Regions from separate parts of the Buttiauxella sp. 3AFRM03 genome, predicted to be linked through region 2. Evidence: predicted binding sites of a transcription regulator. Region 2 holds the regulator's gene; the other holds the start of a gene.
The links. Region 2 encodes PhoB, which activates phosphate uptake and scavenging genes when phosphate is short. Its sites were predicted from a motif close to CTGTCATAAAACTGNCNNAT; they were not measured.
Positions count from the first base shown of each region.

Region 1: the regulator PhoB is predicted to act here: its motif matches at 3,609-3,628, upstream of kdgR (DNA-binding transcriptional regulator KdgR).

Region 1 is NZ_CP033076.1:707,747-715,152, reverse strand. It holds gene prc (carboxy terminal-processing peptidase) at 1-1,046, shown strand, start outside; gene htpX (protease HtpX) at 1,240-2,121, shown strand; gene D8682_RS04570 (MFS transporter) at 2,167-3,543, opposite strand; gene kdgR (DNA-binding transcriptional regulator KdgR) at 3,721-4,512, shown strand; gene D8682_RS04560 (YobH family protein) at 4,563-4,805, opposite strand; gene mgrB (PhoP/PhoQ regulator MgrB) at 4,964-5,107, shown strand; gene D8682_RS04550 (YebO family protein) at 5,182-5,469, shown strand; gene D8682_RS04545 (DUF2627 domain-containing protein) at 6,264-6,407, shown strand; gene cspE (transcription antiterminator/RNA stability regulator CspE) at 6,421-6,630, shown strand; gene ftsI (peptidoglycan glycosyltransferase FtsI) at 6,864-7,406, shown strand, end outside.
Region 2 is NZ_CP033076.1:1,946,226-1,953,631, forward strand. It holds gene brnQ (branched-chain amino acid transporter carrier protein BrnQ) at 1-787, opposite strand, end outside; gene phoR (phosphate regulon sensor histidine kinase PhoR) at 1,354-2,652, opposite strand; gene phoB (phosphate response regulator transcription factor PhoB) at 2,675-3,364, opposite strand; gene sbcD (exonuclease subunit SbcD) at 3,556-4,773, shown strand; gene sbcC (exonuclease subunit SbcC) at 4,770-7,406, shown strand, end outside.

The DNA.
Region 1 (7,406 bases), 1.2 Mb from region 2:
GTGAACGTATTCGTCTTGAAGACCGTGCCGTTAAACTCACCATTAAAACGGTTGGTAAAGATAAAGTCGGCGTGCTGGATATTCCAGGCTTCTATGTTGGTTTGACGGATGACGTCAAAGTCCAGTTGCAGAAGATGGAAAAACAGAATGTGAAGAGCGTGATTATCGATTTACGTTCTAACGGTGGCGGTGCATTGACCGAAGCTGTGTCGCTTTCTGGCCTGTTTATCCCTGGTGGCCCAGTTGTTCAGGTACGTGATAACAACGGTAAAGTGCGTGAAGACAGCGATACCGATGGCGTTGTGTACTACAAAGGCCCACTGGTTGTTATGGTTGACCGTTTCAGTGCCTCTGCATCTGAGATTTTCGCCGCTGCAATGCAGGATTATGGCCGTGCGTTGATTGTCGGTGAGCCGACCTTCGGTAAAGGGACTGTTCAGCAGTATCGTTCGTTGAACCGTATCTACGATCAGATGCTTCGCCCTGAGTGGCCTGCGTTAGGCTCTGTGCAATACACCATCCAGAAGTTCTACCGCATTAATGGCGGCAGTACTCAGCGTAAAGGTGTTACGCCAGACGTGATGATGCCGACCGGTACGGAAGAGACAGAAACTGGCGAGAAGTTCGAAGATAACGCGCTCCCATGGGATAGCATTAATGCCGCAACTTACGTCAAGTCAGGCGATCTGACACCGTTCGAACCGCAACTGCTCAAACTGCACCAGGACAGAATTGCAGCCGATCCTGAGTTCCAGTACATCATGAAGGACATTGCTCGCTTTAATGCCCTGAAAGAGAAGCGCAATATTGTTTCCCTGAATCTTGCTCAACGTGAGAAAGAAAACCAGGAAGACGATGCGACGCGTCTGGCACGCATCAACGATCGCTACAAGCGGGAAGGTAAAGCTCCGTTGAAGAAACTGGAAGACTTGCCGAAGGATTATCAGGAACCAGATCCTTATCTCGATGAAACGGTTCATATCGCGCTGGACCTTGCAAAAATGCAGCAAGATAAGCCAGCCGAGCAACCGGCTCCTGCTAAGTAACTCCCCAACAGGCACAAATTTTTGTGCCTGTTTTTTTTACCTCTATCAAGCCGCGTAAACCTAGCTCTTTCTGAATGTAAAGTTATGTATTATTAACCACTTGGCAACGATGAATGCTTGAAAATAGCAGGCTTGCCCCTACGATGTGGGGTAACGCAGAATGCGTATTTTTAACCGAGGTAAAAAGAAAATTATGATGCGTATCGGGCTTTTCCTGTTGACCAACCTTGCAGTCATGGTCGTATTCGGGCTAGTGCTAAGCCTGACGGGGATCCAGTCGAGCAGCGTACAGGGTCTGATGATCATGGCGGTGTTGTTTGGCTTTGGTGGTTCAATCATCTCGTTACTGATGTCCAAATGGATGGCATTACGTTCAGTTGGCGGTGAAGTGATTGAGCAGCCACGTAATGAAACTGAGCGCTGGCTGATGGAAACCGTTCGTCAGCAGTCGCAGCAGGCGGGTATCGCTATGCCTCAGGTGGCGGTTTACCATGCGCCAGATATCAACGCGTTTGCTACTGGCGCACGCCGTAATGCCTCGTTGGTTGCGGTCAGTACCGGCCTGTTGCAGAACATGAGCCGTGATGAAGCAGAAGCGGTAATTGCTCACGAAATTAGCCACATTGCGAACGGCGATATGGTAACCATGACGCTGATTCAAGGTGTGGTGAACACCTTCGTTATCTTTATTTCGCGAATCATTGCACAGGTTGCCTCAGGCTTCCTGTCAGGCAATCGGGATGAAGGTGAAAGTAACAACGGTAACCCGTTTGTCTATTTTGCAATTGCGACCGTACTGGAGTTGGTATTCGGTATTCTGGCCAGCATCATTACTATGTGGTTCTCACGTCACCGTGAATTCCACGCTGATGCCGGATCTGCAAAATTAGTCGGCCGTGAAAAAATGATTGCTGCTTTACAGCGTCTGAAAACCAGCTATGAACCGCAAGAAGCCAGTAGCATGATGGCGTTTTGTATCAACGGTAAGGCGAAGTCAATGAGCGAATTGTTTATGACTCACCCACCTTTGGACAAACGTATTGAAGCATTGCGTAACGGCGAATATCTGAAGTAGTGATAAATATTGATAAGAAAGCGTGCCATCGCTGGCACGCTTTTTTTATGCCTGCGAAGCAGTAGGTTGAGATAACCGCAAACTGCTAACAATAGCCGCGACGGTAGCAAAACTGCCGGCCAGAAGTAACGAGGCGTGCGTTCCGTGAGTGGTGAACAGGTTGAACATCAGTGCTACCAAAGCTGCACCACAACTCTGGCCGAGTAACCTGGCCGTGCCTAACATGCCGCTGGCACCACCGCTGCGGTGACGCGGAGCAGAAGAGATAATGGTGTGGTTATTGGGGGACTGGAACAAGCCAAAACCTGCACCGCACAAGAACATGCGCCAGATAATATCTATGTCAGAAGGGTTATGTGGCAACAGCGCCAAAGCAAACAGACCGCAAGCCATCATTACAAGTCCGATTCCACCTAATAATCCCGCATGTACTCGTCCAATTAAATGACCAGCGACCGGAGCCATAATCATGGTTGCGATGGGCCACGGCGTCAGTAGCAGGCCAGTTTCCACTTCACTACGACCTAATGTCGATTGCAGGAAAAAGGGTAAAGAAACCATTGCCAGCATCTGCGCGGTAAAAGAACACACTGATGTTCCAATGGATAAAGAAAACACCGGGATACGCAGTAAATCGACCGGCAATAATGGGAAAGGGAGTTTTAACTGGCGGCGTATAAAGAAAGATCCAATGACTAGCAAGGCTGCCAGTTCACTGAGAATAAGCCAGCCAGACTGGCCCTGAGCAAACCCGCTGATGGCAGAAATCAATAAGCCAAACGTCAGGGCATTCATGATGGCGCCTGGAATATCAAAGCGCTGCCCCTGGGATTTTTGTTGGTTCGCTGGCAAGAAACGCAGAGCCAATAATAGCGCAATGATGCCAATGGGCACGTTAACCAAAAATAACCATTTCCAGGAAGCAACGGATAGAATGGCGGCAGCAATAGTCGGCCCGGCAGCTGATGAAACGGCAACAATAAATGAGTTAATTCCCATGCCGCGGCCAAGGTGTTTTTGTGGATAAATAAGCCGAATGAGCGCGGTATTTACGCTCATTAATGCCGCACCGCCGAATCCCTGCAGTACGCGAGCAAATGTCAGCATGGGTAAAGAATTAGATAACGCACAAAAAAGGGATGTCACACAAAACAGCATTAGCCCGCACTGATATACCCGGCGATAACCAAAAATATCCCCCAGAAACGACATGGAAAGTAATGAAACAATTATCGCTATTTGGTAACTGTTAACAATCCAGATGGATTCTGCCGGACTGGCATTAAGTTCGCGGGCAATGGTGGGAAGGGCGACGTTAGCGATTACGCCATCAAGCACGGCCATAGTAATACCTAACGCAATGGCTAAAATAGCACCATAGCGCCGCGGTAATGGCAGCCCATCAGCAAGGGTTTTATCCATAGGAAAGATTGAATTCACGGGGCTGTATTCGGGGAGAAATAATAATAGCACTAAATTTACGGGATATGTCGCAGATTTGTAACGATATAGAATAGATTCATTGCGATGACATGGTAGTCAACTTATACTAAAAACCGGTTCTAATTTTTATAAAACAAATGCGATCGAGGTGATTTAATGGCAATCGCAGATCTGGATAAACAACCTGATTCTGTCTCTTCTGTCCTGAAAGTTTTTGGCATCTTACAGGCTCTTGGCGAAGAACGCGAAATTGGTATTACTGAATTATCGCAACGCGTAATGATGTCAAAAAGCACCGTCTATCGCTTTTTGCAGACAATGAAATCCTTGGGTTATGTGGCTCAGGAAGGCGAATCTGAGAAATACTCGCTTACGCTGAAGTTGTTCGAACTTGGCGCGCGTGCGTTGCAAAATGTTGATTTGATTCGTAGTGCTGACATCCAGATGCGTGAACTGTCGCGTCTGACAAAAGAAACGATCCACTTGGGTGCGTTGGATGAAGACAGTATTGTCTATATCCACAAGATCGACTCAATGTACAACTTGCGTATGTATTCGCGCATTGGTCGTCGTAACCCGTTGTACAGTACTGCAATTGGTAAAGTGCTTCTGGCCTGGCGTGACCGTGAAGAAGTACGTGAAATTCTTGCCGATGTGGAGTACACCCGCAGCACTGAACGTACCATTACCAGCACCGACGAATTGATGGATGTTCTGGATACGGTGCGTAAGCAAGGTTTTGGCGAAGATAACGAAGAACAAGAAGAAGGTTTGCGCTGCATCGGCGTGCCGGTATTTGACCGCTTTGGTGTTGTGATTGCCGGTTTAAGTATTTCATTCCCGACTTTGCGTTTTTCTGAAGACCGCCTTCACGAATATGTCGCTATGCTACATGACGCTGCGCGCACTATTTCTGAGCAAATGGGTTATCACGAATATCCATTCTGATGAAAAATTAAACGCCGCTAAATAGCGGCGTTTTTTTACTCTTCGATTATCTACTGTCCGTTATCAATAACCTTGTCACTTTTACGCAATACAGGGCAATCACTCAGTCCGATAATACCACTTTCACTATGAATGAATTGTGCAGTGGTGATATTTCGTGCAGTGAGGTATTTGCATTGCAGTCCCATACCCGCTGCATTTTGATGGCTCCCAATCAATACTCCGTAGCCAGAGAGGAGTAAACCGATCCACAGCAGCACTATCACCAGAATAGTGCGGATCACGACACGCATATCTACCTCTTATTATTACTTTATTAGAGTGTTAAGCGTAGCGCGTAGCACTAAAGTATCAATGTGATGATTCTTAAATAAAATCTGAGTTGAGTGATGCCTGGTTTAGGTTGCGTATGCCAGACTTACTCTCTAAAGCTTTTAATGTGGAGAATGTAGTGAAAAAGTACAGATGGTTCATCTTAGTTGCGGTTTTTTTCGTCTGCTTACTACTCTGGACGCAGATGGTCAACGTGATGTGCGATCAGGATGTACAATTTTTCAGCGGGATTTGTACAATTAACAAATTTATTCCCTGGTAGACTCTTTTTATCCACACGATACTTACCTTCGGGCGCAGCAGGTGTAGAATAGCGCGTTTTACTGAGGTGGTAAGATGAACGAATTAAGTGTTGGCGCGTTGAATATCGTGTCCCTGACAGTTTCCCTGGTGGTGCTGGTTATCGGCCTCGTAATGTGGTTTTTTGTTAACCGAGCGAGTAGCCGTAGTAATGAACAGATCGAGCTGCTTGAAGAGTTGTTGGAACAGCAGAAACGACAAAATGCTCTGCTACGCCGTCTGTGTGAAGCCAATGAGCCGGAAGTTGTGAAGGAAGAACCGCAAGAGATTAAGGAAGAAGTTGCAGAGGATGACGATTTTATTCGTCTGGTGGCAGAACGCTAATCCTTACATAAGCGTTTACGTCGCTTTGTCGTGACTCATGCGTTGGATGAATCCCTGGTTTGATCCTCTAAAATCTCATCTTTAAATCGACGGTTTTCGTAATGTGTCACCACAGTTACGAAAATCGGCTGATGTTACGCTTTGACGAAAGCATGGAAAGAGCAGGGAATACACCAACCATCTGGCAAGACTATGGCGGTGAATCGCTGTTCATGCCACGACATATAGGTCAAACTTTACTCTTGCTTAAAATAATAGTTTAAATATTATCCAGAAAGTTAAAGTGTTATTTTGGATAACCTAAGATAATTTTATTATATGGCTAATATAGTGAAACGTTTTTATTGCCTCATTGTGTAGCAGAGTGTCATTAAACTTTCATTATTTTGGTGCAATATAAAGAGCTTACTGTTCATACTTTATTCATTCTGGTAATCGCGTTATTTCCATCTCCTATTTCAATCTGTCTTGAGACGTTCTGTACTGCTCATTTTTTGAATAGCTATGCTAAAAAAATCATAAGGATAATGTCTGTGGTGTCGACTTTTTCGTCCTTCGTCTGGACGAAAAGTTAGCTTTGGGCTATGGTAAAAACGTTGTCTGCGGTCATCGCCTGAACGCCTGGAATCACGTTTGTTCGCCGTTAATTTTATGCACATTTTGTGCATTTCATTTTTATGAACAATATTGGTTTCAGAATTTGTGCGACAGATCGATTCACGCCGAAAAATGGCTTGCCATTGATTGCGTTGTATGTGATAACACTTTGGGTTAAACGAGGTACAGTTCTGTTTATGTGTGGCATTTTCAGTAAAGAAGTTCTGAGTAAACACGTTGACGTTGAATACCGCTTCTCTGCCGAGCCTTATATTAGTGCCTCATGCAGTAATGTCTCTGTTTTAGCTAAGTTATGCCTTCGGGCAAAGAAAACAATCTAAGGAATTTTGCAAAATGGCAAAGATCAAAGGTCAAGTTAAGTGGTTCAACGAGTCTAAAGGTTTTGGTTTCATTACTCCTGCTGACGGCAGCAAAGACGTGTTCGTACACTTCTCTGCAATCCAGGGTAACGGCTTCAAAACTCTGGCTGAAGGCCAGAACGTTGAGTTCGAAATCCAGGACGGCCAGAAAGGCCCAGCAGCAGTTAACGTCACTGCTATCTAATTCCGTTGAATTAGACCTGGCGCGAATAACGCCAAATTTTGATGAAAGCCCCGCTCATGTAGCGGGGCTTTTTCATGTCTGAATCTTATGCACTACTTGTCCATATGTTTCTACAAGCCGTGATTAGTTATGTTTTGTAGCAAAGCAGTGCATCTTGTAGCACTGTTCCTGTCCGGTTAATTTCATCATTATGTTTAAATTTTCAATTGCTTAGTTGTTGTGAAGGATTGAAAGTGAGAAAAATTGCCCCTGGAGTCGTGGGTAACTTTATTCAGTGGCGTTTTGCTCTGCTTTGCAGTGCTATTCTTATGTGTCTGGTATTTTTATTAGGACGTGTAGCCTGGTTGCAAATCATCTCGCCAGAGAATCTTGTCAAGCAAGAGGACATGCGTTCGCTACGCGAAGAGACGATTACGGTTCCACGTGGCATGATTGAAGACCGTACGGGCCGACCATTGGCAGTCAGCGTACCGGTAAAAGCTATCTGGGCCGACCCCAAAACGGTGATGGAAAAAGGTGGTGTGCAAGTGAATAGCCGTTGGCAGGCACTTGCGACAACGCTCAATATGCCGCTCAATGAGATCGCCGCCCGTATTCGTCGTAACCCTTCCGACCGATTTATCTACCTTGCCCGTCAACTCGATCCACAAAAAGCCCAATATATTGAGAGTTTGAAACTACCGGGGATTTCGTTGCGCGATGAGTCACGCCGCTTTTACCCGGCAGGGCATGTCGCAGCAAATTTGCTCGGTTTTACCAATGTTGATGATCAGGGT
Region 2 (7,406 bases):
TGGCATTTTGGTCAGCGACCAGCGTAGCGCTATCAGAACCCAGGCGGAACAGCGCAAGGTAAATCAGCGTTAAGCCAACACCAGCAATCAGGCCAGCCAAAATGGTATAGCGTGTCAGCAAGCGGGATTCAGTCACGCCACGGGAACGTGCCGCGTTAACAATCACAATCCCGAACACCAGCGAAGCCAGGGTATCCATCGTCAGATAGCCATTCACAAAACCGTTAGCAAACGCCGCATTCTGATACGCCTCAGTCGCAGTGCTGATACCGCCTGCTGGCCACAGCATTGCACCCGCCGCCAGCGCCAGGAGCGCAACGATTTTCACCGGAGCCAGCACGTGGCCAACGGTGTCCAGCAATTTACCTGGATACAGTGAAATACCGATAACAATCGCGAAGTAAACCAGGCTGTAGATAAACAGTGGCAGTTCACCCGAACCCACCAGTGGTGCAATCCCGACTTCGAAGGAAACAGTAGCCGTACGCGGGGTGGCAAACAATGGGCCAACCGCCAGGTAACAAATAGTCGCTAACAGCACACCGGCACGACGGCCAATCGGTGAGCTCAGGCTATCAATACCCCCACCGACACGAGCAATCGCGACGATAGTTAAAACGGGCAGACCAACCGCGGTCACCAGGAAGCCAAGTGAGGCAATCCAGACGTGTTCGCCAGCTTGTAACCCCACCATTGGTGGAAAAATGATATTGCCTGCGCCGACAAACAGCGCAAAGGTCATAAAGCCTAGCGCGAGGATGTCTCGAGATTTCAGATGATGGGTCATAAAATTTTGGCAGCCTGTGGATGTGTGGTGTTGTAAGTATTCAAATTTTTATGCGTGTATTTGCCAATCCTTAGACAGTCATACATCGGCATAAAAGCGGTGATTGGCAGTAACGACAGCGGAAAATCCTTTCCGGGATCGGTGGCGAAGAATAGTTGTTTGAATTACCACTCAAATCCAGTCGGTCTGCTATTCACAGGGGCGCAATTAAAACGCTTATAGCGTTTGAAGGCAAGAAGGGATCCAAAAACCAGATTGATCTCCTTAAATTAGACTTAAAATCAGTGGATTTGTTTATACATTAGAAAATTGTATGGTTTTTTGTGTGGTTAAAATATCACCAATTAAGCTTTTTTGATTTACATGTGGGCAAAAAAAACACAGGCCAGCAAGCTGACCTGTGGAAAGTTATTTTGACACTATTCAGCGATAAACGGGTTTTGCAGGGTAGATAAGCGATATCGTCATCCACCATTTGCGCCAGTTGTTACAGAGAGAAGTGTCGGATGACGCTTCGCTTATCCGATCTACGAAAAACTTGTCATCAGTGTCATAACTTACGCGGCTTACAGCACTTTATCGTTAACGATTAAACGCTCAGGCAACACAAAGGAAAACGTGGAACCTTTCCCTGGCTGGCTTTCGATATTCAGACGCGCATCGTGATGGCTTAACGCATGTTTCACTATTGCCAGACCTAACCCACTACCACCTGTTTGCCTTGAACGCGCTTTATCCACTCGATAGAACCGCTCGGTCAGGCGTGGGATATGTTCCGCAGAAATACCAGGACCAGTATCCGCCACGCTAAAGCCCACACCACCCGCGACCCGTTTCCAGCTCACGGTAATTTGCGTCCCTTCCGGCGTATGGTTTACCGCGTTGTACACCAGGTTTGAAATCGCGCTGCGTAGCTGTTCTTCATTACCGAAGACTTTGAGTGAGGGATCAATATCGAACTTTAACGTCTGCCTTTGCTGACTGAGGGTTTGCGCTTCTCGCTCCACCACACGCAGCATCAGTGGCACATCAATCTTTTCATTGAGCACCATTGCCGGTGCCGCTTCAATTTTAGATAGCGTCAAAAGCTGTTTCACCAGACCTTCCATCCGCGAAGTTTGCTCGCGCATGGTGCCCAGAGCCTTATCGCGCAGCGGCCCTTCAAGCGCCTGATCCTGCATCATCTCCAGATAACCTTGCAGTACCGTCAACGGAGTACGCAGTTCATGGCTAACGTTGGAAAAAAAGTTACGTCGCGCCCCTTCCAGTTGGTGCATCTGCGTGACATCACGTGCCACCATCAGCCACTGCTCGTCGCTGTATGGCATCACACGGAATTCCAGATGACGGCCATTGTTAAGCACCAGCGTCAACGGCCGGGCGAAATCTTTTTGCGTCAAATAGCGGGTAAATTCAGGGTAACGCAGCAAGTTAAGGATGTTCTGCCCGTTATCGTCCGGCCAGCGTAACCCCAACAACTGTTGGGCCAGCCCGTTACACCAAAAAATGGTCCCTTCTTCGGTAGTCAGCACTACCGCATCGGGCAGTGATTCCGCGCCGCTGCGAAAGCGTTTGATTAAATTGCCTAATTCTTTACGGCGTTTTTTATTACGCAGCTGCATTTGATGAAGACCGTATAACAACGGATCCCAGCTCCCGCGACCAGGGGGCGGTGTCATACTGCGATCAACCCACAACCACCACGACAAACGAAGCAAATTCCAGAAATGCCAAACCAGCAGTCCTGTGACCGCCAGTAATAAAAACCAGGGTAAATAGCCAAAAATAAGGCCCAAGATGACAGCAGGTAAGCAACAGAGCAGCAGCTCCATCACCAACCTTTTCCATGACAGCCGTTCCAGCACGCGTCACTCTCCTGATAAGGAACTAAAAGCGGGTTGAGAACCGATAACCCGTACCGCGTACTGTTTGTACCATTCGATCATGCCCGCTATGCTCGAGCGCTTTACGCAACCGCCTGATATGTACGTCCACTGTTCTGTCTTCGACATACACATTGGTGCCCCATACATGGTTAAGCAACTGTTCACGGCTATATACCCGTTCCGGATGCGTCATAAAGAAGTGTAATAACTTAAATTCAGTTGGGCCCATGTCCAGCGGGTTTTCACCGGTCATCACGCGATGCGATGAAGGGTCAAGGCTCAGCCCGTGCATCTCAATAACCTCTTCCACCGCCATCGGAGAGATTCGGCGCATCACAGCTTTAATGCGCGCCACCAGCTCCTTCGGTGAAAACGGCTTGGTAATATAGTCATCGGCACCAACTTCCAGGCCACGCACGCGATCTTCTTCTTCACCTCGTGCTGTCAGCATCATTACCGGGATTTCCCGCGTCAATGCTTCACGCTTCAGGTGCTTGATAAACTGAATACCCGAGCCGCCTGGCAACATCCAGTCCAGTAAAATCAGGTCCGGGAAGGGTTCGATAAGCAGATTCACTGCACTGTCATAATCTTCCGCTTCTACAGGCTGAAAACCGTTTTGCTCAAGCACAAAGCTCACCATTTCACGGATTGGAGCTTCATCTTCTACGACTAAAATACGCTTCGCCATGATTCGCCCTGCTCAAGGAATAATTATAGTTGTTTCAATGCGGCGCCATTATGCGTCAGATTTATGACAGATTTATGAAAAACATGACTGTTTAGTGACTCATCAATTTGATTTATGACACAGAGACCTATGCCGTTTTCCGCCTCGCCCCCTTATAATCGAGGCCTCGCTTTTAAGCCACCGGACAGGTTATGCGCATAATTCACACATCAGACTGGCACCTTGGTCAAAATTTTTATACCAAAAGCCGCGGGCCGGAGCATCAGGCTTTTCTTGAATGGCTGCTGAAAGCTGCCGTTGAACATGATGTGGATGCAATAATCGTCGCGGGCGATATTTTTGATACTGGCTCGCCACCAAGCTATGCGCGAGAACTGTATAACCGCTTTGTGGTGCAACTCCAGTCTACCGGCTGCTCACTGGTGGTGCTCGCCGGTAACCATGACTCAGTTGCCACATTGAACGAGTCCCGTGAACTGATGGCGTGTCTTAACACTTATGTCGTCGCCAGCGCACGCCACGATACCAGCCAGCAGGCAATTGTGCTGAATACGAAAGATGGCGCGCCTGGCGCTATTCTCTGCCCCATTCCCTTTCTGCGGCCACGCGATATTCAAAACAGTCTGGCGGGTTTATCCGGCCATGAAAAGCAGCGTTCATTAATGGAAGCGATCGGTGAACATTATCAGCAGTGTTTTAGCGCCGCTTGCGTTCTGCGCGCTGACGCGCAGTTGCCAATTATCGCCACCGGGCATTTAACCACCGTCGGCGTGACGAAAAGTGACGCCGTGCGTGACATCTATATTGGCACACTCGACGCTTTCCCGGCGCAGCATTTCCCGGATGCCGATTACATTGCCCTGGGCCATATTCACCGTGCGCAATTAATTGGTGGCACCGAACATATCCGCTACAGCGGCTCACCAATACCGTTAAGTTTTGACGAAACCGGTAAGACCAAAAGTGTTTATCTGGTTGAATTTTCAGAAGGTAAACTTCATGAAGTCACCCCACTTACGGTACCAGTTAGCCAGCCGCTGGCGGTGATCAAAGGTTCGCTGAACGAAATTGAACAGCAGCTTGAACAATGGCGCGATGCACCGACAGAACCCAAAGTGTGGCTGGATATTGAAATCGCCACCGATGAATATCTGCATGATATGCAGCGCCATATTCAACAGCTAACCGAAACGCTGCCTGTTGAAGTGGTTTTGCTGCGCCGTAGCCGTGAGCAGCGCGAGCGTGTTATTGCTCAACAACATAAAGAAACCCTAAGTGAATTGACGGTTGAAGAGGTTTTTGAACGCCGCCTGGTTCAGGAAGAAACCACTGAAGAACGCGCAAAACGCCTGCGCACTCTGTTTGCCCAAACGGTCGCCAGCCTGCATGACGCGGAGGAACAAGCATGAAAATCCTCAGTCTGCGATTGAAAAACCTCAACTCCCTGAAAGGGGAATGGAAAATTGATTTCACCCGCGAGCCTTTCGCCAGCAATGGTTTGTTTGCCATCACCGGGCCAACAGGAGCGGGTAAAACTACGCTACTTGATGCTGTCTGCCTCGCGCTTTATCACAAAACGCCACGTCTCAACACGGTCTCGCAATCACAGAATGACCTGATGACCCGCGACACTGCCGAGTGTCTGGCGGAAGTGGAATTTGAAGTAAAAGGTGTTGCCTACCGCGCATTCTGGAGCCAGAACCGGGCGCGTAATGCGGCCAACGGCAATCTGCAAGCCCCGCGCGTTGAGCTGGCTGAAGTAGAAAGCGGCAAGATCATCGCCGATAAAGTGAAAGATAAGCTCGATATCACCGCCAAATTGACCGGACTCGATTACGACCGCTTCACCCGCTCCATGATGCTTTCTCAGGGGCAGTTTGCGGCGTTTTTAAATGCCGACGCCAATGACCGTGCCTCATTGCTTGAAGAACTCACCGGTACTGAAATTTACGGTACAGTTTCTGCGGCGGTGTTCGAAAATCATAAAAATGTACGCAGCCAATTAGAGAACCTGCAAGCGCAGGCAGCAGGTGTAGCACTTCTGGATGAATCCCAGCGCCAGCAGCTTTCAGAGAGTTTGCAGGCACTTACTACAGAAGAAAAAAACCGCCTGGCTGAACAGCAGACACTCCAGCAACACCAGCAATGGCTCAGCCAACTCGACCTGTTGACTCAAAAACACTCGCATGCGGGAACGGCACTGAATGCGGCAACTCGCGCAATCGAAGAAGCAGCGCCGCTTCTCGAAAAACTAACACGAGCCCAGCCCGCAGAAAAACTGCGCCCTGACTGGCAACGCTTGCAGGAATTACAGGCCACGCTGCAAAACACCCGCGTACAAAGCGAAGAAGTGAATACTCGCTTACATCAGGCGACAGTGCGTCGCCAGCAGACCCGGCAGGCCGCCGCAAGCCAGGCAGCAAAACTGGCGCATGAAAACAGCGAGCTGCAAGCCTGGCTGAAAACGCATGACAGGTACCGCCTGTGGGGCGCTGAACTTGCAGGCTGGCGCATGGCATTCAATCAACAACAACGCGATGCCAGCCAGCTACAGACCTTGCAGCGTGATATTGAAACTAGCCAGAAAAAGCTGGAACTGCTGCCAGCCGTTGAGCTTACGCTCACTGCTGATGAAGTGAGTACTCATTTACAAGCAACGATTACCGCGCGCCCTTTGCGCCAGCAGCTTGCTGCTTTACAGCCGCAACTTGCCTCACTTCACAAGCGAAAAATCCAGCAGCAACAAGATATTACTGCGCTTGAAAAACAGATCACTCAAGGCGATGTCGAGCTGGCACTCAAACGCCAGCAATACAAAGAGCGCCGCCAGCATGAAAGTGACCTGGAAAAAGTATGCGAACTGGAAATGCGCATTGTCAGTCTCGAAGCTGAACGCGCCCATTTGCAACCCGATCAACCTTGCCCGCTGTGTGGTTCCACGCAGCATCCGGCAGTGGCGGATTATCAGGCCATACAGCCAGGAGAAAATCAGCAGCGTCTGACGGCACTAAAACGTGAAGTTGCCAGCCTTGCGGAAGCTGGTTTTGCGATGAAAGGCCAACTCGACACGTTGCGTTCACAGCGCGAAAACCTGGTTGTCGCCATCAAAACGCTTGATGAAGAAGAGAAGGCATTACGTCTACGCTGGCAGCAACTGTGCGCCAGCCTGCAACTGGCGCTGAAGCCCGAGGACGACCTCCAGCAGTGGCTGGAAAGCGAAGAAAAACGCGAGCAGCAGCTGCATCAACTCAGCCAACGGATCGTGCTGGAGGAGCAACTCGCTCGGACGCGTCTGCAACACAGCAAACTAGCGGCAGAGGCCGCGGCACAACGAGAAACACTCAATAGCGTGCTCGAAAATGCTGGCCTACAACATCCCGCTCACGGTGAAGAACATAGCTGGCTGGAACAGCGCCAACAGGAATCCCAAAGCTGGCAACAGCGCAATGAACAACTTCCACGTTTACAACAGCAACTAAACGCCCTGGAAAACCTGCTCAATGCGCTGATTGATGATGGCACCACGCCTGCTCCGCTATCCGAAAGCGAACAAATTTCAGCGTTGCAAAACTGGCATAACTTGCACAGCGACTGTATTGCGCTGGAGAGCCAGTGGAAGACGCTGCAACAGCAGTTGCAACAGGAAGAAGCCCGCGTGAGTCAGGCAAATGAGCAGTTCCTGTCCACCCTTGCCGCTAGCCAGTTCGCCGATGCACCGTCATTCCAGGCAGCATTACTCGATGAAAGTGAACGCCAGCAACTTGAGCAGAAAAAACAGCATCTTGAGCAACAGCATCAGCAGCAAACCATTCTTTGCCAGCAAGCTGAGAAAGCGCTCACTGACCATAAAGCGGCTCGCCCAACTACGCTTGCTGACGATGCAGAACTGAGTTTGCTGGACGCACAATTAACGCTGTGTAATCAGCAACTGCGCGAGAACACCACGCAACAAGGACAGATTCAGCAACAGCTTCGCCATGACGCAGAAAATCGCCTACGCCAGCAAGGGCTGATGCAGTCCATCGTCGAGTGCCAGCAGCAA